3 regions of the Streptomyces sp. R11 genome follow, and region 1 is predicted to be linked to each of the others. Evidence: predicted binding sites of a transcription regulator. Region 1 holds the regulator's gene; each other region holds the start of a gene.
The links. Region 1 encodes HrcA, which represses chaperone genes, less so after heat shock. Its sites were predicted from a motif close to TTNGCACTCNGNNNNNCNGAGTGCNAA; they were not measured.
Positions count from the first base shown of each region.

Region 2: the regulator HrcA is predicted to act here: its motif matches at 1,017-1,043, upstream of groL (chaperonin GroEL).
Region 3: the regulator HrcA is predicted to act here: its motif matches at 5,584-5,610, upstream of groES (co-chaperone GroES).

Region 1 covers NZ_CP163432.1:3,034,686-3,041,369, reverse strand. The annotation lists gene AB5J55_RS13850 (DUF3097 domain-containing protein) at 1-261, opposite strand, end outside; gene AB5J55_RS13845 (MBL fold metallo-hydrolase) at 304-1,041, opposite strand; gene hrcA (heat-inducible transcriptional repressor HrcA) at 1,203-2,219, shown strand; gene dnaJ (molecular chaperone DnaJ) at 2,220-3,356, shown strand; gene AB5J55_RS13830 (nitronate monooxygenase) at 3,640-4,725, shown strand; gene AB5J55_RS13825 (16S rRNA (uracil(1498)-N(3))-methyltransferase) at 4,722-5,477, shown strand; gene AB5J55_RS13820 (VOC family protein) at 5,496-5,888, shown strand; gene AB5J55_RS13815 (hypothetical protein) at 6,040-6,537, shown strand; gene AB5J55_RS13810 (S41 family peptidase) at 6,613-6,684, shown strand, end outside.
Region 2 covers NZ_CP163432.1:4,195,648-4,202,331, reverse strand. The annotation lists gene AB5J55_RS19105 (MoaD/ThiS family protein) at 1-178, shown strand, start outside; gene AB5J55_RS19100 (cold-shock protein) at 629-835, shown strand; gene groL (chaperonin GroEL) at 1,207-2,829, shown strand; gene AB5J55_RS19090 (NADH:flavin oxidoreductase) at 3,112-4,239, shown strand; partial or broken gene AB5J55_RS19085 (LuxR C-terminal-related transcriptional regulator) at 4,390-5,090, shown strand; gene AB5J55_RS19080 (pyridoxamine 5'-phosphate oxidase family protein) at 5,318-6,235, shown strand; gene AB5J55_RS19075 (hypothetical protein) at 6,276-6,684, shown strand, end outside.
Region 3 covers NZ_CP163432.1:5,505,731-5,512,414, forward strand. The annotation lists gene AB5J55_RS25670 (LCP family protein) at 1-465, shown strand, start outside; gene AB5J55_RS25675 (YciI family protein) at 576-932, shown strand; gene AB5J55_RS25680 (RNA polymerase sigma factor) at 980-2,251, shown strand; gene AB5J55_RS25685 (methyltransferase domain-containing protein) at 2,252-3,421, opposite strand; gene AB5J55_RS25690 (polysaccharide deacetylase family protein) at 3,645-4,547, shown strand; gene AB5J55_RS25695 (polysaccharide deacetylase family protein) at 4,544-5,386, shown strand; gene groES (co-chaperone GroES) at 5,757-6,065, shown strand; gene groL (chaperonin GroEL) at 6,184-6,684, shown strand, end outside.

The DNA of each region.
Region 1 (6,684 bases):
GGGACGTGCGGGGGCCGGGGACGACGGGCGTACGAGCGTCACCACCTTGCCCTCCAGCAGGAACCCCCGCGGCTCCAGCGGGAACACCCGGTGCTTGCCGAATCGGTCCTCCAGCGTCACCGTGCCCGCCTCGCAGCGGATCACCGCGCCGCAGAAACCCGTGCCCGGCTCCTCCACGACCAGGCCCGGGTCCGCCGGTACCTCGGGGGCGGGCTTGGGCTTCTTCCAGGGCGGGGTCAGGTCCGGGGAGTACTGGCGCATTCGGATGACGATAGGAGAAGCCCCGTGGGTACGTCTCGCGGATCAGGGCGACACGCCGAAGCGGGCCGCCAGGGCGTCCCGCTGGCGCCGTACGAACTCCGCGTCCACCACCGCTCCGTGACCGGGCACGTACAGCGCGTCCTCGCCGCCGAGGTCCAACAGGCGGTCCAGGGCGGCCGGCCAGTGCGACGGTACGGCGTCGGGGCCCGCCTGGGGTTCACCGGACTCCTCCACCAGGTCGCCGCAGAAGACGACCTCCCGATCGCCGGAGGCCACGCCGGGCACCAGGACGACCAGATCGTGGGCCGTGTGGGCCGGGCCCACGTTCGCGAGCAGGACCTGGCGGCCGTCCTCCAGGTCGAGTGTCCACTCGCCGCTCACCTGATGGCGGGGGTGGACCAGGGCGTCGAGCGCCTCGTCCGCCGCGTCCGGGTCCAGGCCGTTGCCCACGGCGTCGGAGCGCATTTCCGCACGCGCGTGCGCGGACACCGTGTCCATGCCCACCGGGCCGTACACCTCCGCCCCGGCGAACGCCGCCGCCCCGAAGACATGATCGAAGTGGGGATGGGTCAGCGCGAGATGAGTCACACGGTGACCCGCGAGCCACTGCGCCTGCGTACGCAACCGCACGCCCTCCCCGAGGCTTGACCCGGCGTCGATCACGAGCGCCGTGTCCCGGCCCACGACCAGCCCCGCGGTGCAGTCCCAGCCCGGAAGCCGGCACCTGCCGACCCCGGCCGCCAGCCGTTCCCACCCGAGCTCTTCCCAAGTCACCGTCATACGGCGACGCTAACCAAGACACCGCCGTCGGGCACGGTGGTGCCGGACCGGCCTTGCCGGGGGCGTACCCCACCGCCGTACACTGGCCGGGGACGGTTGGCACTCACCAGCGCAGAGTGCCAGGCGAGATGTCAAGGGGCGACTTCTGGAGGTGTGCGCGGTTGCTGAGTGAACGCAGGCTTCAGGTGTTGCGCGCCATCGTCCAGGACTATGTCGGGACCGAGGAGCCGGTCGGGTCGAAGGCGCTGACCGAGCGGCACAACCTCGGGGTCTCCCCGGCGACCGTCCGCAATGACATGGCCGCCCTGGAGGACGAGGGTTTCATCGCCCAGCCGCACACCAGCGCGGGGCGCATCCCGACCGACAAGGGTTACCGGCTGTTCGTCGACAAGCTCGCCGGCGTCAAGCCGATGACCCCGCCGGAGCGGCGCGCCATCCAGAACTTCCTCGACGGCGCCGTCGACCTCGACGACGTCGTGGCGCGCACCGTGCGGCTGCTCGCGCAGCTCACGCGGCAGGTCGCCGTCGTGCAGTACCCGTCGCTGACCCGGTCCACCGTCCGTCATGTGGAGCTGCTCTCGCTCGCACCCGCGCGCGTGATGCTCGTGCTGATCACGGACACCGGGCGGGTCGAGCAGCGGATGATCGACTGTCCCGCGCCCTTCGGCGAGGCCTCGCTCGCTGATCTGCGCGCGCGGCTGAACAGCCGGGTCGCGGGGCGGCGCTTCACCGATGTGCCGAGGCTCGTCGAGGACCTCCCCGAGGGCTTCGACCTGGAGGACCGCGGCACGGTCTCGGCCGTGCTCTCCACCCTTCTGGAGACACTGGTCGAGGAGAACGAAGAGCGGCTGATGATCGGCGGCACCGCCAATCTCACCCGCTTCGGACATGACTTCCCCCTCACCATCCGGCCCGTCCTGGAGGCCCTCGAGGAGCATGTCGTGCTCCTCAAACTCCTTGGCGAGGCAGGGGATTCGGGCATGACCGTACGCATCGGTCACGAGAACGCCTACGAGGGACTCAACTCAACGTCTGTCGTGTCGGTCGGCTACGGTTCGGGCGGCGAGGCAGTAGCCAAGCTCGGCGTGGTCGGACCGACCCGCATGGATTACCCGGGAACGATGGGAGCGGTACGCGCAGTGGCACGGTACGTCGGACAGATCCTGGCGGAGTCGTAAGTGGCCACGGACTACTACGCCGTTCTCGGCGTGCGTCGCGACGCGTCGCAGGAAGAGATCAAGAAGGCCTTCCGGCGGCTCGCGCGCGAGCTGCACCCGGACGTCAACCCGGATCCGAAGACCCAGGAGCGGTTCAAGGAGATCAACGCCGCTTACGAGGTGTTGTCGGACCCGCAGAAGAAGCAGGTCTACGACCTCGGCGGCGACCCGCTGTCCCAGGCGGGCGGCGCGGGAGCCGGCGGCTTCGGTGCGGGCGGCTTCGGGAACTTCTCGGACATCATGGACGCCTTCTTCGGTACGGCGTCCCAGCGCGGCCCGCGCTCGCGCACCCGTCGGGGCCAGGACGCGATGATCCGGCTGGAGATCGAGCTCGACGAGGCGGCCTTCGGCACGACGAAGGACATCCAGGTCGACACGGCCGTCGTCTGCACCACCTGCAGCGGTGAGGGGGCTGCCCCCGGCACCTCCGCTCAGACGTGTGACATGTGCCGCGGTCGCGGTGAGGTGTCGCAGGTGACGCGGTCCTTCCTGGGGCAGGTCATGACGTCGCGGCCCTGCCCGCAGTGCCAGGGATTCGGGACGGTGGTTCCCACGCCGTGTCCCGAGTGCGCCGGCGACGGACGCGTCCGGTCCCGTCGGACGCTCACGGTCAAGATCCCGGCCGGTGTCGACAACGGCACCCGGATCCAGCTCGCCGGCGAGGGCGAGGTCGGGCCCGGTGGCGGTCCCGCCGGTGACCTGTACGTCGAGATCCACGAGCTGCCGCACTCGACCTTCCAGCGGCGCGGCGACGACCTGCACTGCACGGTGACGATCCCGATGACCGCGGCGTCCCTCGGCACGAAGGTGCCGCTGGAGACGCTGGACGGCCTCGAGGAGGTCGACATCCGGCCCGGCACCCAGTCCGGTCAGTCGATTCCGCTGCACGGACGCGGTGTGACGCATCTGCGGGGTGGCGGGCGCGGCGATCTCATCGTCCATGTCGAGGTCACCACGCCGACCAAGCTGGACCCCGAGCAGGAGCGGTTGCTGCGCGAGCTGGCCAAGCTGCGAGGCGAGGAGCGGCCGCAAGGGCAGTTCCAGCCGGGGCAGCAGGGGTTGTTCTCGCGGTTGAAGGATGCGTTCAACGGGCGCTGACGTGAGCTGCGAGGGGCTGCTGGGGGTCCGGGGGTCGGTCCCCGGGCGGGCACAGTCAGCCGGGGCAGCAGGGGTTGTTCTCGCGGTTGAAGGATGCGTTCAACGGGCGCTGACCGGTGTGTGGGGTTGCTGCCGTGGCTGGGGGGCTGCCGCCCCCCAGACCCCCGGTTCGGCCCTGAACGGGCCGCGTCCGCAAAACGCCGGACGGGCTGATTTTCCTCGGCCCATTGCCGCGGCACAGGGCCGATTCGGACTTGTTCGGAGGACGTGACAACATGCCGTCATGTCCTCCGCGCTGACCGATCTCTTCCCCCATCCGATCGTGCAGGCCCCCATGGCGGGCGGCGTCTCCGTGCCGCAGCTCGCCGCTGCCGTGTCCGAGGCCGGTGGGCTGGGGTTTCTCGCCGCCGGGTACAAGACGGCCGACGGGATGTACCAGGAGATCAAGCAGCTGCGGGGGCTGACGGGCCGGCCCTTCGGGGTCAACCTCTTCATGCCGCAGCCCGAGTACGCCGACGCCGCGGCCGTGGACGTCTACGCGCATCAGCTCGCCGGTGAGGCCGCCTGGTACGAGACCGAGCTGGGAGACCCGGACAGCGGGCGGGACGATGGGTACGACGCCAAGCTGGCCGTGCTGCTGGACAACCCGGTGCCGGTCGTCTCGTTCCACTTCGGGGTGCCGAAGCCCGATGTGCTGGAGTCCCTGCGCCGCGCCGGAACCGTCACCCTCGTCACCGTCACCACCACGGACGAGGCGCTCGCCGTGCAGCAGGCCGGCGCCGATGCCGTGATCGTGCAGGGAGTGGAGGCCGGCGGGCACCAGGGGACGCATCGCGACAACCCGGAGACGGACCGGTCGGGCATCGGCCTGCTCTCCCTCCTCGCGCAGGTCCGGGAGACCGTGAGCCTGCCCATCGTCGCCGCCGGCGGCATCATGCGGGGCAGCCAGATCGCCGCCGCCCTCGCGGCCGGGGCCAGTGCCGCCCAGCTCGGCACCGCCTTCCTCGCCACCCAGGAGTCCGGCGCCAACGCCCTGCACAAGCAGGCGCTGACCAACCCCCTGTTCGTGCGGACCGAGCTGACGCGCGCGTTCTCCGGCCGGCCCGCCCGCGGCCTGGTCAACCGCTTCATGCGCGAGCACGGGCCCTACGCGCCCGCCGCCTACCCCGAGGTCCACCACCTGACCTCCCCCCTGCGCAAGAAGGCCGCCGCGTCCGGTGACGCGCAGGGCATGGCCCTGTGGGCGGGGCAGGGGCACCGTATGGCACGCGAACTGCCCGCCGGGCAGCTGGTGGAGGTGCTGGCCGCCGAGCTGGACGCCGCGGCGACAGCGTTGTCGGCGGCACCCAAGGGGGGTGCGGTCGGATGACGGCGCCGGTGTTCGTCGTCGAGTCGCTGGAGCGGGGCCACCTCTCCGGAGGCGAGTACGTACTCGACGGTCCCGAAGGGCGGCACGCCGTCTCGGTGAAGCGGCTGCGGGCCGGCGAGGAGGTCGTCCTCACCGACGGGCTCGGGCGCTGGGTCGAGGGTGTCGTCAAGGCGGCCGAGGGCAAGGACCGGCTGGTCGTGGGCGTGGGTGCGGTGGCCGAGGAGCCGGTGGTACAGCCTCGTATCACCGTCGTCCAGGCCCTCCCCAAGGGCGACCGCGGTGAACTGGCGGTCGAGACCATGACCGAGACCGGCGTCGACGCGATCGTGCCGTGGGCGGCCGCCCGGTGCATCACGCAGTGGAAGGGCGAGCGGGGCGCGAAGGCTCTCGGGAAGTGGCGGGCCACCGCCCGGGAGGCCGGCAAGCAGTCGCGCCGGGTGCGCTTCCCGGAGGTCGCGGAGGCGGCGACGACCAAGCAGGTCGCGGCGCTGCTCGCCGACGCCGCCTTCGCCGCCGTACTGCACGAGGAGCGCGACTACGGCAGTGAGCCGCTCGCGACGGCCGAACTGCCCGCCGAGGGCGAGATCGTGCTCGTCGTCGGCCCCGAGGGCGGCGTGGCCCCCGAGGAACTCGCCCTCTTCGAGGAGGCGGGCGCGAAGGCGTACCGTCTGGGCCGTACCGTCCTGCGCACCTCCACCGCCGGAACCGCGGCGACGGCACTGCTCCTCGGCCGCACCGGCCGCTGGGCCTGACCAGGAGGGACGTCCGCCGTGGAACTCGCCCAAGTACGGCTCCTGGTCGGCGACTTCGCCGCCTGCTACCGCTTCTACGCCGACGTCCTCGGCCTCAAGCCGCAGTCGGGCGCGGCGAACGGGCCCTACGAGAAGTTCAGCCCCGCCACCGGTTCGGCGGGCATCGCCCTCCAGGACCGGGCGATGATGGCCGAGGTCCTGGGCGAACTCGGCGACGAGGCCAGGGGGCATCGCTCACTGGTGGTCCTGCGCGTCGACGATCTGGACACCTACTGCGCACAGATCACCGAACGCGGCGCGACCCTCCTCCACGATCCCACCCCGCTGACCGACCGCATGCGCGTCGCCCACCTCAAGGACCCGGAGGGGAACCTGGTGGAACTTCAGGAGTGGCTGCTGCTGCGCACCTGAGGTCGACCGCCTCCCGGCGTGAACTGCGCGAGCAGGGAGTGGCCGTATGCGCTCTACCGCGGCGGCCGGGACAGTGGCAGGCTGCGGTCCCATGGGGGCATTCAGGAGGGTTCGGTCTCGCGTCGACCGGCGTGCCGGGCGTCGTGCGCGGATGGCCGCCGTCGCGGGGCTCGCGGTCGTCGCCGTCGGCTCGGTGGTCGGCTGTGATCCGGGTGGGCTGAGCTCGGCGACCGTGGCGTTCACGACCGATCAGACCGTGACCGAGGAGCTGGAGCGGCAGAAGGCCGACGTGCAGTGGCTCAACTGCACGGGCTCGTACGACGACAGGGGCAACGGCAGTTCGCCGACCGCCAGTGAGAACACCGTCGTCAAGGTCGACTGCGAGGGTGAGACCAAGGACGGCAAGGACATCGTCGTCACCGGCCGGATCACCCGGGCCGTCAGCGGTTCCTGTGTGCGCGGGGACCTCGTCGCCAAGATCGACGGCAAGGAGTGGTTCCACGTGAACGGGCTGGGCGACTGCGACGCCACGCCCTCGCCCGTCAGCCCGTCCGGGGGCGGCCAGCAGCCCGGCCCCACCGTCACGGTGACGGTCACCAAGACCGTCTACTGCAAGCAGCATCCGAACTGCTGGCCGGAGGGCAAGTGACCGCCTCCCGGCGGGAGTTGCGGCAAGTGATCCAAAGGCCTGTTCGCGGGCGCCGCGCTTGCCTAGGGTGATCGGGTGACACAGCCCGCGACGCCTGCTCCGCCTTCGGCCCCCGTCCCCTCGCCGTCGTATCTGCGGTATCCGCAT
Region 2 (6,684 bases), 1.2 Mb from region 1:
CGACCTGGAGAAGAACCACACGGGGATTGCCGCCCGGGTTCTCGACGACCAGGGCAAGCTGCGTCGGTTCGTCAACGTGTACGTCAATGACGACGACGTCCGTTTCGAGCAGGGTCTGGAGACCGCGACTCCGGACGGTGCCGGCGTCTCCATCATTCCGGCCGTCGCCGGCGGCTGACAGGCTGACCGAATGACCGATCATTACCATCGGTAACACCGGTAACCAAGAGTTCATCGAATTGCCCCCTCCGTGAGAGAAGCGGAGGGGGCAATTCTGTGTGGTTGAGCGAGGTACAGTTGGGGAACGTGCCGCCGATCCACTGGTCGGCTGCCCTTGATTTCTGCCGCAAGCCCGACAAGAAGTAGCCAAAGTGTGCGGGTTTTTTGCGGCTTTTGTTCCTTATGCCGGGTCCGACTTGACCTGAAGTCAGCGGAATTGTCCCCACATTCCCGACCGGTCGTGCCCGGATTTCTCGTCCGATTGACCTGTTGCAGACGGCAGTTGGGCAGATACATTCAGCCGCGGTCGACGCGTTCCGGCGCACGCCCCCGACCGATGGGGGGTGAGGTCTGACCCGGATCCGCGAAGTGTGGATCTGTGCAAGGGCCAGTAATAGGGGAGTTAGGCATGGCTCAGGGCACCGTCAAGTGGTTCAACGCGGAGAAGGGGTACGGCTTCATCGCGGTCGACGGTGGTGCGGATGTTTTCGTCCACTACAGCGCGATCCAGATGGACGGTTACCGCACCCTGGAGGAAGGTCAGCGGGTCGATTTCGAGATCTCGCAGGGCCAGAAGGGGCCGCAGGCGGACATGGTCCGTCTGGCCACCGGCTGAAGCACGCGTCGACTAACAGCAGCGACGTTCTTCTTCGAAGGGCTCGCACCTCCCGGGGTGCGAGCCCTTCGCCATGTCCGGGGTCGCACGGGTCCTGTCCGGGGCCTGCCCGGGCTCTGCCCCGACGCCGCCCGCCCCGGTTCGCGCACCGCAGAGCGCGCCGCCCGATACCCGAGAGCCGCTTGCACTCGCCTACCCCGAGTGCTAATCATTGGCGTTAGCACTCTGAAGGTGAGAGTGACAAAGAAGGACCGGGTCGGTGAGGCCCGCAGGCCGGGTGGGGCAAGGAACCACGAGGCATGTGAGCCGTCCGTCGCGGGCGCGGGCGCGGTCCGAAGGAATCACCCCCAGTCCTGGAGGGACCACTTCACATGGCCAAGATCATCGCGTTCGACGAGGAGGCGCGGCGCGGCCTCGAGCGCGGCATGAACCAGCTCGCGGACGCCGTCAAGGTGACGCTCGGCCCCAAGGGTCGCAACGTCGTCCTCGAGAAGAAGTGGGGCGCCCCCACGATCACCAACGATGGTGTCTCCATCGCCAAGGAGATCGAGCTCGAGGACCCGTACGAGAAGATCGGCGCCGAGCTGGTCAAGGAAGTCGCCAAGAAGACGGACGACGTCGCCGGTGACGGTACGACCACGGCGACCGTTCTCGCCCAGGCCCTCGTCAAGGAAGGCCTTCGCAACGTAGCCGCCGGCGCCAACCCGATGGCCCTCAAGCGCGGCATCGAGCGCGCCGTCGAGGCCGTCTCCGCCGCCCTGCTCGAGCAGGCGAAGGACGTCGAGACCAAGGAGCAGATCGCCTCCACGGCCTCCATCTCCGCCGCCGACACCCAGATCGGCGAGCTCATCGCCGAGGCGATGGACAAGGTCGGCAAGGAAGGCGTCATCACCGTCGAGGAGTCCCAGACCTTCGGTCTGGAGCTGGAGCTCACCGAGGGTATGCGCTTCGACAAGGGCTACATCTCGGCGTACTTCGCCACCGACATGGAGCGGATGGAGGCGTCGCTCGACGACCCGTACATCCTGATCGCCAACTCCAAGATCGGCTCTGTCAAGGACCTGCTCCCGCTCCTGGAGAAGGTCATGCAGTCGGGCAAGCCGCTGCTGATCATCGCCGAGGACGTCGAGGGCGAGGCCCTGTCGACCCTGGTCGTCAACAAGATCCGCGGCACCTTCAAGTCCGTCGCCGTCAAGGCCCCGGGCTTCGGTGACCGCCGCAAGGCGATGCTGAACGACATCGCCATCCTCACCGGTGGCGAGGTCATCTCCGAGGAGGTCGGTCTCAAGCTCGAGAACACCTCCCTGGACCTCCTGGGCAAGGCCCGCAAGGTCGTCATCACCAAGGACGAGACCACCATCGTCGACGGTGCCGGCTCCTCCGAGCAGGTCGCCGGCCGGGTGAACCAGATCCGCGCCGAGATCGAGAACAGCGACTCGGACTACGACCGCGAGAAGCTGCAGGAGCGCCTGGCGAAGCTCGCCGGCGGTGTCGCGGTCATCAAGGCCGGTGCCGCCACCGAGGTGGAGCTCAAGGAGCGCAAGCACCGCATCGAGGACGCCGTGCGCAACGCCAAGGCGGCCGTCGAGGAGGGCATCGTCGCCGGTGGTGGCGTGGCCCTGCTGCAGGCCTCCCAGGTGTTCGAGAAGCTGGAGCTCGAGGGTGACGAGGCGACCGGCGCCAACGCCGTGAAGCTCGCGCTCGAGGCCCCGCTGAAGCAGATCGCCGTCAACGGTGGTCTCGAGGGTGGCGTCGTCGTCGAGAAGGTGCGCAACCTGACCGTCGGCCACGGCCTCAACGCTGCGACCGGCGAGTACGTCGACATGATCGCCGAGGGCATCATCGACCCGGCGAAGGTGACGCGTTCCGCGCTGCAGAACGCCGCGTCGATCGCCGCGCTGTTCCTCACCACCGAGGCCGTCATCGCCGACAAGCCGGAGAAGGCCGCCGCGCCTGCCGGTGGCGGTATGCCGGGCGGTGACATGGACTTCTGATCGACCGCGGGGTTTCGACTCCGGTTGATCAACGTCCTTGCCGAGGGCGGTACTTCCTGTTGCGACAGGGGGTGCCGCCCTCGGGTGTTTTGGCGGGTGCGGGAGCGTTGGGGCTGGTCGCGCAGTTCCCCGCGCCCCTGAGCGGCGGGTGCCGCACGCCCCTGAGAAAACCCTCCTCCTCGGGAATGCGCGGCCTCGCGTGACCGGTTGCTTAAGGTGGTGCAACAATGCGCGTGCACATACTGACCGGTTTACCGACCCCGCTTCCAAGGAGCTCCCCACGTGACCGTCACCCAGCCCACCGCCTCCCGTGCGGCCCAGATCCTGTCCCGGCCGACCGTGATCAACGGTCTGACCGTTCCCAACCGCATCGTGATGGCGCCGATGACGCGCATGTTCTCGCCGGGCGGCGTGCCCGGCGAGGACGTCGTGTCGTACTACTCGCGCCGCGCCGCCGCGGGCGTCGGTCTCATCGTCACCGAGGGCACGTACGTCGGGCACGACTCGGCCGGGCAGAGCGACAGGGTGCCGCGCTTCCACGGTGCGGAGCAGCTGGCGGGGTGGGCGAAGGTCGCCGAGGCCGTGCACGCGGCGGGCGGCACGATCGTGCCGCAGCTGTGGCACATCGGCATGGTGCGCAAGCAGGGCCAGCCGCCCTTCGCCGAGGCCCCCGCCGTCGGCCCCTCGGGTCTGCGCATCGGCGCCGACGAGCCCACCGGAAAGGCGATGACCCAGGGCGACCTCGACGACGTCATCGGCGCGTTCGCCCAGGCCGCCGCGGACGCCGAGCGCATCGGCTTCGACGGCGTGGAGCTGCACGGCGCCCACGGCTACCTCGTCGACCAGTTCCTGTGGGGCGGCACCAACCGCCGCACCGACGCGTACGGCGGTGACCCGGTCGCCCGTACGAAGTTCGCGGCCGAGATCGTGGCCGCCGTACGCGAGAAGGTCTCCGCGGACTTCCCGGTCATCTTCCGCTACTCGCAGTGGAAGCAGGAGGCCTACGACGCCCGGCTCGCCGAGACCCCCGAGGAGCTGGAGGCCATCCTCGCCCCGCTCGCCGCGGCCGGCGTCGACGCCTTCCACGCCTCCACCCGCCGCTACTGGGTCCCGGAGTTCGACGGCTCCGACCTGAACCTCGCCGGCTGGACGAAGAAGCTGACCGGCAGGCCCACCATCAGCGTCGGCTCGGTCGGCCTGGACGGCGAGTTCCTGGGCGCGTTCGCCGGCCAGGGCTCCGGGGTCAAGGGAATCGACGACCTGCTGGACCGTCTGGAGGCGGAGGAGTTCGACTTCGTCGCCGTCGGCCGGGCGCTGCTCCAGGACCCCGAGTGGGCGGCGAAGGTGCTGGGCGGCCGCTTCGAGGAGCTGGCGCCGTATGACGCGGCGTCGCTGAAGACGCTGAGCTGAGGCCCAACTCGTTGTCGGCGTCGGAGAGATGAGGCCTCTGAGTCTCTCCGGCGCCCGGCGTGGCGGGGGTGAGCCATAGGACTTTGATGTACGAAACCGTTTCGTTCAGTATGGGGAGTGGCTCCTACCGCCGCCGGAGAGGAGACAGACATGGTCTCGGTGCTCCTCGTCGACGACCAGTCTCTGCAACGCCTCGCCCTGCGCGTCCTCCTGACCGCCGAGCCCGACCTGACCGTCGTCGGCGAAGCCGCGAGCGGGGCCGACGCGGTCGCCCGGAGTGCCGCGCTCCGTCCCGACGTCGTCCTCATGACCGGCCGCCCCTCGGTGAACGACGCCATCGAGGCCATCCGGCGTATCGCGCGCCCCACGGCCCTGCCCCGTGTCCTGGCGCCCACCGAAGCGGAGGCGCCGCCGCGCGTTCTCGTTCTGACCCCGGCCGGACGCGAGGCGGACGCCTATGCCGCCCTGCGCGCCGGGGCCGGCGGATTCCTCCTCGACGACACCGCCCCGATCGAACGACCGCGGCCATCCGTGTCGTGGCCGCCGGAGACGCCGTCATCGCCCCAGGCCTGACCCGCGCCCTCATCGACGCCGTCCGTCAGTCACGGACCACGCGCCCCCTCGAACAGGACATCGGCCTCGGCATCCTCACCGGACGCGACCGCGACGTCCTCGCGGCGGTGGCGTCGGGCTGGTCCAACGCCGAGATCGCCGAGCGCCTGTGCATCGCGCCGACCACCGTGAAGTCGCACGTCAGCCACATCCTTGCCAAGATCGGCGCCCGTGCCCGCGCCCGGGGCCAGGCGGTGACCTTCGCCTACGAGTCCGGACTGGTCCGGCCGGCTGCTTGATGCGTGCGGCGTCCCAAGGGGCGTGTCAGCATCGGAGGCTCCTGCTGCCTGCTGCAGCAGAGCCTGGGCTGCACCGGCCTTCCTCTTCCGGCAGGTTTGGTGGCGGCCGCGACTCGGTGACACGTTGACACCATGCCAGTTCTTGCCACCGGAAGTTTCTTGATCACCACTGGACCCGTGCCTAACATCGCGTGCATCGTTTGTCGTACAAATCGAATCGGGGGAAAATGCCACGGGATTCCGACCGGCCGGCGAATTTCCATTCCGGTGAGCTGACTGCTCAGATCCGGGCCGGCCAGACAGTCGAAGCGGAATGTCTCGGACCAGTCGTCAAGCCGTTCCTCGCGGAGGGTGGACGATCACTCATAGATTCCGCACGCATTGCCGTGGCAACGACGATTGGTCCGAACGGCGCACCGATGCTGTCGCTGCTCGCCGTCGATGCCGGGGCATTCGGCGCGCTCGGTTCGTCGGGTCTCACGATCCCGCGCGCGGCCGTCAGCTCCGAGGACGCCTTGTTCGACAACCTGCGACGAGATCGCAGGATCGGTCTCGTGTACCTCGATCCGTACACGCGTCGACGCTTCCGGGTCAACGGTGAGGTCGTGGACTCCCGCACCGACCCGCTCGAGGTGTCCATCCTCGAGGCGTTCCCCAACTGCAAGAAGTACCTGGTCCGTCAGCAGTTGACGTCGTCGAAGCAGGTCTGTCCGAAGGCGGCGACCCGCGGCCGGTCGATCACCCGGGCCGACGCCGCCCTGCTGTGCCAGGCATCGCTGGTCTTCGTCGGCACCGCAAATCCGCAGGGCCAGCTCGACGCGGCGACCCGCAGCGGGGACCCGGGGTTCATCCGCGAGGTCGCGCGGAACACGTTCGAGATCCCGGACTTCGCCGGAAACGCCATGTACCAGACCATCGGCAACCTCCTGCTGGAGCCGCGGGCGAGTATCGGCTTCGTCGCCGGTGACGAGTTCGTCGTGTTGACGGGTTCGTCGACCACGCACTGGGAGGACGAGGCGGAACGATCGGGAGGCAACGGCCGCTTCTGGCGCTTCACGCCGCGTTCCTGGCGGCGGGTACCGCTCCCGATGCCGGTGGAGCTCAGCGGCTACGACCGGTCCCGGCACACCCCCGTCCTCGATTGATGACCTGCTCCTGACGCCCGCACCACTGGGAGGAATCCGCGTGTCCGCAGCGCACGACCTGGCCGACAAGGGTCAGCCGCCGTCGCCCGACCGAGTCTGGGAACTCTGCGAGTTCTACATCCTCGGCTTCGACGTCTCGAGGCTGCTCTACGGGGACGACGGCCGCCCACTCGGCGAGCGGTACGCCGCCGCCCGGGTACGCGAAGGCGTCCCCTATGAGATGCGCCGCTGTCCGTACTCCGGCTCTCGGTCCGGCTACGACATGAACGTCTCAGCGCTGCGTAGCATGCAGGCCGATTGGCCCGACGTCCTCGAGGGCGTCGCGGAGATTCGCGAGGCCTTCCACCGCCGGTACGGCCACGAGGAGCTGGACTGGCGCTGGGTATGGGTGTTCGGCCGGGTACTCACCACACTCCCGACCCTGTACGCGCGGCGGTCTGGCAAAGGAA
Region 3 (6,684 bases), 2.5 Mb from region 1:
GCGAAGCTGGTGGACGCGCTGGGCGGCGTCACCGTCACGACGGACGAGGACATCGACGACGAGGACAGCCACCTGACCCTCGAAGCGGGCACGCATCACCTGGACGGCACCCAGGCGTTGGCCCTCGCCCGCACCCGGCACGGCGTAGGCGACGGCAGCGACCTCGGCCGTATAGGCCTGCAACAGCAGCTGGTGACGGCACTGCTGGACCAGATCTCCGCCACCGACCTCCTCACCGACCCGGCCCGCCTCTACCGTGTCGCCGACGCGGTGACGGGCAGCCTGACGACCGACACGGGTCTGGACTCACTGGGCGAGCTGACGGAGCTGGGGCGGAGCCTGCAGGGGCTGTCGTCGGACACCGTTCGAACGGTGACGATGCCGGTGGTGCCGGCGCCGTCGGACCGCAACCGGGTGGTGGCTCAGGAGCCGGAGGCGGGGGAGTTGTGGGAGTCGTTGCGGTGACGGCAAAAGATCTTCGAAAGAATCCGGGGAGCGTGTCGATCCGGCGGCCGCCCGTTCGACGCAGGGGTGAGAGCCGGGAAGGACCCGGTCACCGCCCCTGAGGAGTCACCATGCCGCGCTACCTGTCGCTCGTCCGGATCGACGAGTCCACCGCCCCCGCCGAGGGCCCGAGCCCCGAGATGATGCAGCGCATGGGGGAGCTGCTGGAGGAGATCACCAAGGCCGGCGTCATGCTCGACACCGCCGGTCTCACCCCGTCGGCGCAGGGCACCCGCGTGCACTGGGACGGCGCGAACGTCTCCGTCACCGACGGGCCCTTCACCGAGTCCAAGGAGGTCATCGGCGGCTACGCGATCACGCAGTGCAAGGACAAGGCCGAGGCGCTGGAGTGGGCCTCGCGGTTCGTGAAGGTCCACGGGGAGGGCTGGCAGGTCACCTGCGAGGTGCGGGAGATCGCCGAGGGCTGATCCGGCTTCCTTGGATACCCGGCCGTACGGGTGTTGCATGGTGGGCTGTGACCCCGCAGCCCACCGCAGACCCGCACGGCACCATCGAGACCGTCTTCCGCATCGAGTCTCCTCGTGTGATCGCCGCCGTCGCCCGGATGGTCCGCGACGTCGGGATCGCCGAGGAACTCGCGCAGGACGCGCTGGTCGCCGCGCTGGAGCAGTGGCCCCGCGACGGCGTCCCCGACAACCCCGGCGCCTGGCTCATGGCCGCCGCCCGGCACCGCGCCGTGGACCTGATCCGCCGCCGCGAGAACTACGCCCGCAAGCTCGCGCAGATCGGCCGCGACCTGGAGACGACGGCACCGCCCGAGGAGCCGTCCGCCCTCCATGACCCCGACGACATCGACGACGACCTGCTGCGGCTGGTGTTCACCACGTGCCATCCGGTGCTGGCGCCGCAGGCCCGCATCGCCCTCACCCTGCGACTCCTCGGCGGCCTGACGACGCCGGAGATCGCCCGGGCGTTCCTGGTGCCGGAGGCCACGGTCGCCCAGCGGATCGTCCGCGCCAAGCGCACCCTGGCGACCAGGAACGTCGCCTTCGAGGTGCCGTACGGCCCCGACCGCGCGGCACGCCTCGGCTCGGTCCTGGACGTCATCTACCTGATCTTCAATGAGGGGTACGCCGCCACGGCCGGCGACGACTGGCTGCGCCCGTCGCTGTGCGAGGACGCGCTGCGGCTGGCCCGCGTGCTGTCGGGACTGATGCCCAAGGAGCCCGAGGTCCACGGCCTGACCTCCCTTCTCGAGTTCCAGGCGTCCCGCGCGGCGGCCCGCACCGGCCCGTCCGGCGAGCCGATCCTCCTCAAGGACCAGAACCGCAGCCGCTGGAACCGCATGCTCATCGCCCGCGGCATCGCGGCGCTGGACCGCGCGGGCGCCACCGCCACGGGAGCGCCCGGGCCGTACGCCCTCCAGGCCGCGATCGCCGCCTGCCACGCGCACGCGTACACCTACGAGGAGACCGACTGGACGACCATCGCCACCCTGTACGCGCTGCTGTCCGCCCGCTCCCCGTCCCCCGTGGTCGAGTTGAACCGCGCGGTGGCCGTCTCGATGGCGCAGGGGCCGGAGCCCGCGCTGGAGATCGTCGACGCGATCGCTTCCGAACCGGCGCTGCGGGACTACCACTTGCTGCCGAGCGTGCGCGGCGATCTGCTGCTGCGTCTCGGCCGTACGGCGCAGGCGCGGGCGGAGTTCGAGCGGGCGGCGCGGCTGACGCGCAACGAGCGGGAGCGGGAGATGCTGCAGAAGCGAGCGGCCGGCGAGGAGGCCTGACTACGCGGGCCGCCCGACCAGCATCGTCGGCGCCCCCGCCACCCGGGTCAGGAACACGGTCGCCGCGTTGGGCCCCTGAGGCTTGACCTTCTTGCGCAGTTCCTCCGGCTCGACCGCCGATCCGCGCTTCTTCACGGTCAGGATGCCGACCTCGCGCTCCCGCAGCAGTGCCTTCAACTTCTTCACGTTGAAGGGGAGTCGATCGGTGATCTCGTAGGCGGCGGCGTACGGCGTCGGCCGCAGCTCGTCCGCCGTGACGTACGCGATGGTCGCGTCGATCAGGCCGCCGTCCAGCTGCTGGGCGACCTCGGCGACCAGATGGGCGCGGATGGCGGCGCCGTCCGGCTCGTACAAGTACCGTCCGACCGAGCGGACTTCGGGGTCGGGGAGGCCTCGGGAGAGCAGTGAGCGCGGTCCCGGCAGCAGGGTGGCGCGAACGGCCCCGGGATCGGTCCCGAACCACAGCACGGCTTCCTTCACGTCCCCGCCGTCCGAGATCCACTCGGCCTCGGCGTCCGCCGGGATCGCCTCGTGCGGGATCCCGGGCGCGATCTTCAGCGCGGCTCGGGGTGCCTTGCGGGCCGTCTCGACGGCCCAGGACAGCGGCGGCGAGTACGCCTCCGGATCGAAGATCCTCCCGCGGCCGCCCCGTCGGGCGGGATCGACGAACACGGCGCCGTAGCCCGAGACGTCCACCTCGGTGACGTCCGCCTCCCGCACCTCGACCAGGCGGGTGAGCCCGAGGACCTCCGCATTCGCCCGCGCCACGGCCGCCGTCACCGGATCGCGGTCCACCGCCAGCACCCGTATCCCGGCCCGCGCCAACGCGATCGCGTCGCCCCCGATCCCGCAGCACAGGTCGGCGACCGAGCTCACCCCCAGCTCCTTCATCCGGTCGGCCCGGTACGCCGCGACACTCGCCCGCGTCGACTGCTCGACGCCGTTCGGGGTGAAGAACATCCGCCCCGCGTCCGCGGCCCCGAACTTCGCCACCGCCCGCTGCCGCAGCCGCGCCTGCCCGAGCGCCGCCGACACCAGTCCGGCGGGGTGCTCGCGGCGCAGCCGGGTGGCGACGGCGAGTTCGTCGGCTGGGTCGGTGTCGCGTACGGCGTCGAGGAGGGCGCGGCCCTCGGGGGTGAGGAGGGAGAAGAAGGCGGCGAGGTCGTTCACCGGGTCATTGTCCGCCAGCCGGCGGACCGGCCGCTCACTGTGGGCCAGTCGGTGGATGGTGCGTCCCTCGACGGCGGTGTCGGCCCGGCTTCGGGTCGGGCGCCTGCGAAGATCCCGCACCATGCGACTAGTAGTACAAAATGACAAAAGTAGCTCCAATGGGGCATCCGCAGGGCGGTGTGGCCGGGCGGCGGCAGGTTCACGGGCCCGCGGAGCCGTCGCCGTGCTCGCCGTCGCCGCCATCGCCGCGGGCTGCGCGCCGGCGGGCACAGGCGCATCCGGGCCCGCACACCCCACCCCGAGCCGGCAGCCCCTCAAGGCGCCGCCCCCGGCCACCAGCCCGGGCCCGCACGCCGTGAACACCCCCGGCGCGCACTCGAAGAAGTTCAACTCGGCGCAGTCCGTCGCCGCCCGGGCCGCCGCCGCGAAACGCTGGGGCCTGTCGAGAATCCCGCTCACGCCCCCGCCCCCACCCGCCACCAAGCCGAAGATCACCACCCGCGAGGGCTTCGAGGTCGACGGGCACGAGGAGCTCGGTCTCCCGCCGGTCTTCACGACCATCCCCACCAAGCAGCGGGTCGTCTTCCTCACCATCGACGACGGCGCCGAGAAGGATCCTGTCTTCCTGCGGATGATGGACGACCTGAAGGTGCCGTACACCGCCTTCCTCAGCGACTACGTGATCAAGGACGACTACGGCTACTTCAAGCGGATGCAGCGCAGCGGCGTGGCCCTGAACAACCACACCCTCCACCACCCCTACCTCCCCGCCCTCTCCTACCGCCGTCAGCAGTACGAGATCTGCGGCATGCAGGAGGTCATCGAGGAGCGCTACGGCAAGGCGCCGCTGCTCTTCCGCCCGCCCTTCGGGAACTACGACAAGGACAGCCTGCGCGCCGCGAAGTCCTGCGGCATCGAGTACGTCCCGCTGTGGAACGAGGAGGTCTTCGTCGACCACTGGGAGTACCGCGAGTGGGACCGGAAGATCCGATCGGGTGACATCGTCCTCACTCACTTCCGGGGCCGGGAGGACTGGAAGGGCACAATGCCCGACATGATCCGCCGGTTCCTGAACAAGGTGACGGCCGAGGGGTACGCGGTGGCCCGGCTCGAGGACTACCTGTGAGGCGAACGCCCGGCCTGTGGGCCGTGGCGCTCGTGGTGCTGGGTTCACTGCTGCTCGCCGGGTGCGCGCAGCCGGCCGGTCCGATCGCCCCCGGCGGTGCGAAGCCGGGCGACAGGGCGGCCCACAGCACACGGCCGGCGGACAGCCCGACGCACACGACACAGCCGTACCGCCGCTGGGGCCTGGCCGCCCCACTCGCCGCGCCACCGCCCCCGCCCGGCCGCCGGCTGCGGCTCGGGCCGCCCGGCGGCCACCCCCTGCCCGTCGTGCACCGCGCGCCCACCCGCGACAAGGTCGTCTTCCTCACCTACGACGACGGCGCCGAGAAGGACCCCCGCTTCGTCGACATGGTCCGTGAACTACGGCTGCCCGTCAGCATGTTCCTCACGGACAGCGTGGTGGGCCCGGGCTACGGCCACTTCGCGCGCCTGCGCTCGGTGGGCGCGTCGATCCAGAACCACACCCTCGACCACGCCGCCCTGCGCGGCCTGCCGTACGCCGGCCAGCGCGCCGAGATCTGCGGCCAGCAGAACAAGCTCCGCGCCCGCTTCGGCATCCGCCCCCGCCTCTTCCGCCCGCCCTACGGCACGTACGACACGACCACGCTCCGTGCCGCGGCCCACTGCGGGGTGACGGCGGTCGTGCTGTGGCGGGCGGCGATGGAGGGCGACGGCGAACTGACGTACGCGCACGGCCCCCGCCGCCTGCGCGCCGGGGACATCGTGTCCGTCCCCTCGGGCGAGCCGGCCGGGCTCACGCTGAGAGAGCGGACGACGAGGCTGCTCCGGGAGATCCAGGGGCGGGGGCTGACGGTGGGCCGGTTGGAGGACTACATCTGAGGGCCAGGCGTCTGAGGGATCCTTTTCGGCGCCGGTCCAGGCAAATTCAGCCCGTCCGGCTTTGAGGACGAGGCCGTTCAGGCCGATGGCGGGGTCTGGGGGCGGCAGCCCCCAGGCGCCACGGCAACACCGGTCACCGGCAGCGCCGCTCACCGCCGGCGCCAGTCACCCGAACGCGGCTCGGCCAGCGCAGCGAATTAGCAGTCCGCTTGACCGAGTGCTAATCGCGGTCATAGTCTCGGGTCTGGCACTCCCCACTGGAGAGTGCCAACTACGCGACGGGCAGGTCCGGCACCCGCGACGACGGATCCACCTGGTCGCCACCTCAGACAGTTAACCCCGTGAGATCTCCGAAGGGGGAGGTCGGATCGTGACGACCACCAGCTCCAAGGTTGCCATCAAGCCGCTCGAGGACCGCATTGTGGTCCAGCCGCTCGACGCCGAGCAGACCACCGCCTCTGGCCTGGTCATCCCGGACACCGCCAAGGAGAAGCCCCAGGAGGGCGTCGTCCTGGCCGTGGGCCCGGGCCGCTTCGAGAACGGCGAGCGCCTGCCGCTCGACGTCAAGACCGGCGACATCGTGCTGTACAGCAAGTACGGCGGCACCGAGGTGAAGTACAACGGCGAGGAGTACCTCGTCCTCTCGGCTCGCGACGTGCTCGCGATCATCGAGAAGTAATTCACTTCAAGCACTTTTGCTTGTGAGCTGCGCCCCGGGCCCCCGCGACCTTATGAAGCCGGGCGTCCGGGGCGCAGTTCGTTTCACCCACGTTTTCCGAGAGGGCTGAACCGCTCCCATGGCGAAGATCCTGAAGTTCGACGAGGACGCCCGTCGCGCCCTTGAGCGCGGCGTCAACAAGCTGGCCGACACGGTCAAGGTGACGATCGGCCCCAAGGGCCGCAACGTCGTCATCGACAAGAAGTTCGGCGCGCCCACCATCACCAACGACGGCGTCACCATCGCCCGTGAGGTCGAGGTCGAGGACCCGTACGAGAACCTCGGCGCCCAGCTGGTGAAGGAGGTGGCGACCAAGACCAACGACATCGCGGGTGACGGTACGACCACCGCCACCGTGCTCGCCCAGGCGCTGGTGCGCGAGGGCCTGAAGAACGTCGCCGCGGGTGCTTCCCCGGCGCTGCTGAAGAAGGGCATCGACGCGGCCGTGGCCGCGGTCTCCGAGGAGCTCCTCGCGACCGCCCGCCCGATCGACGAGAAGTCCGACATCGCCGCCGTCGCCGGTCTGTCGGCCCAGGACACGCAGGTCGGCGAGCTCATCGCCGAGGCGATGGACAAGGTC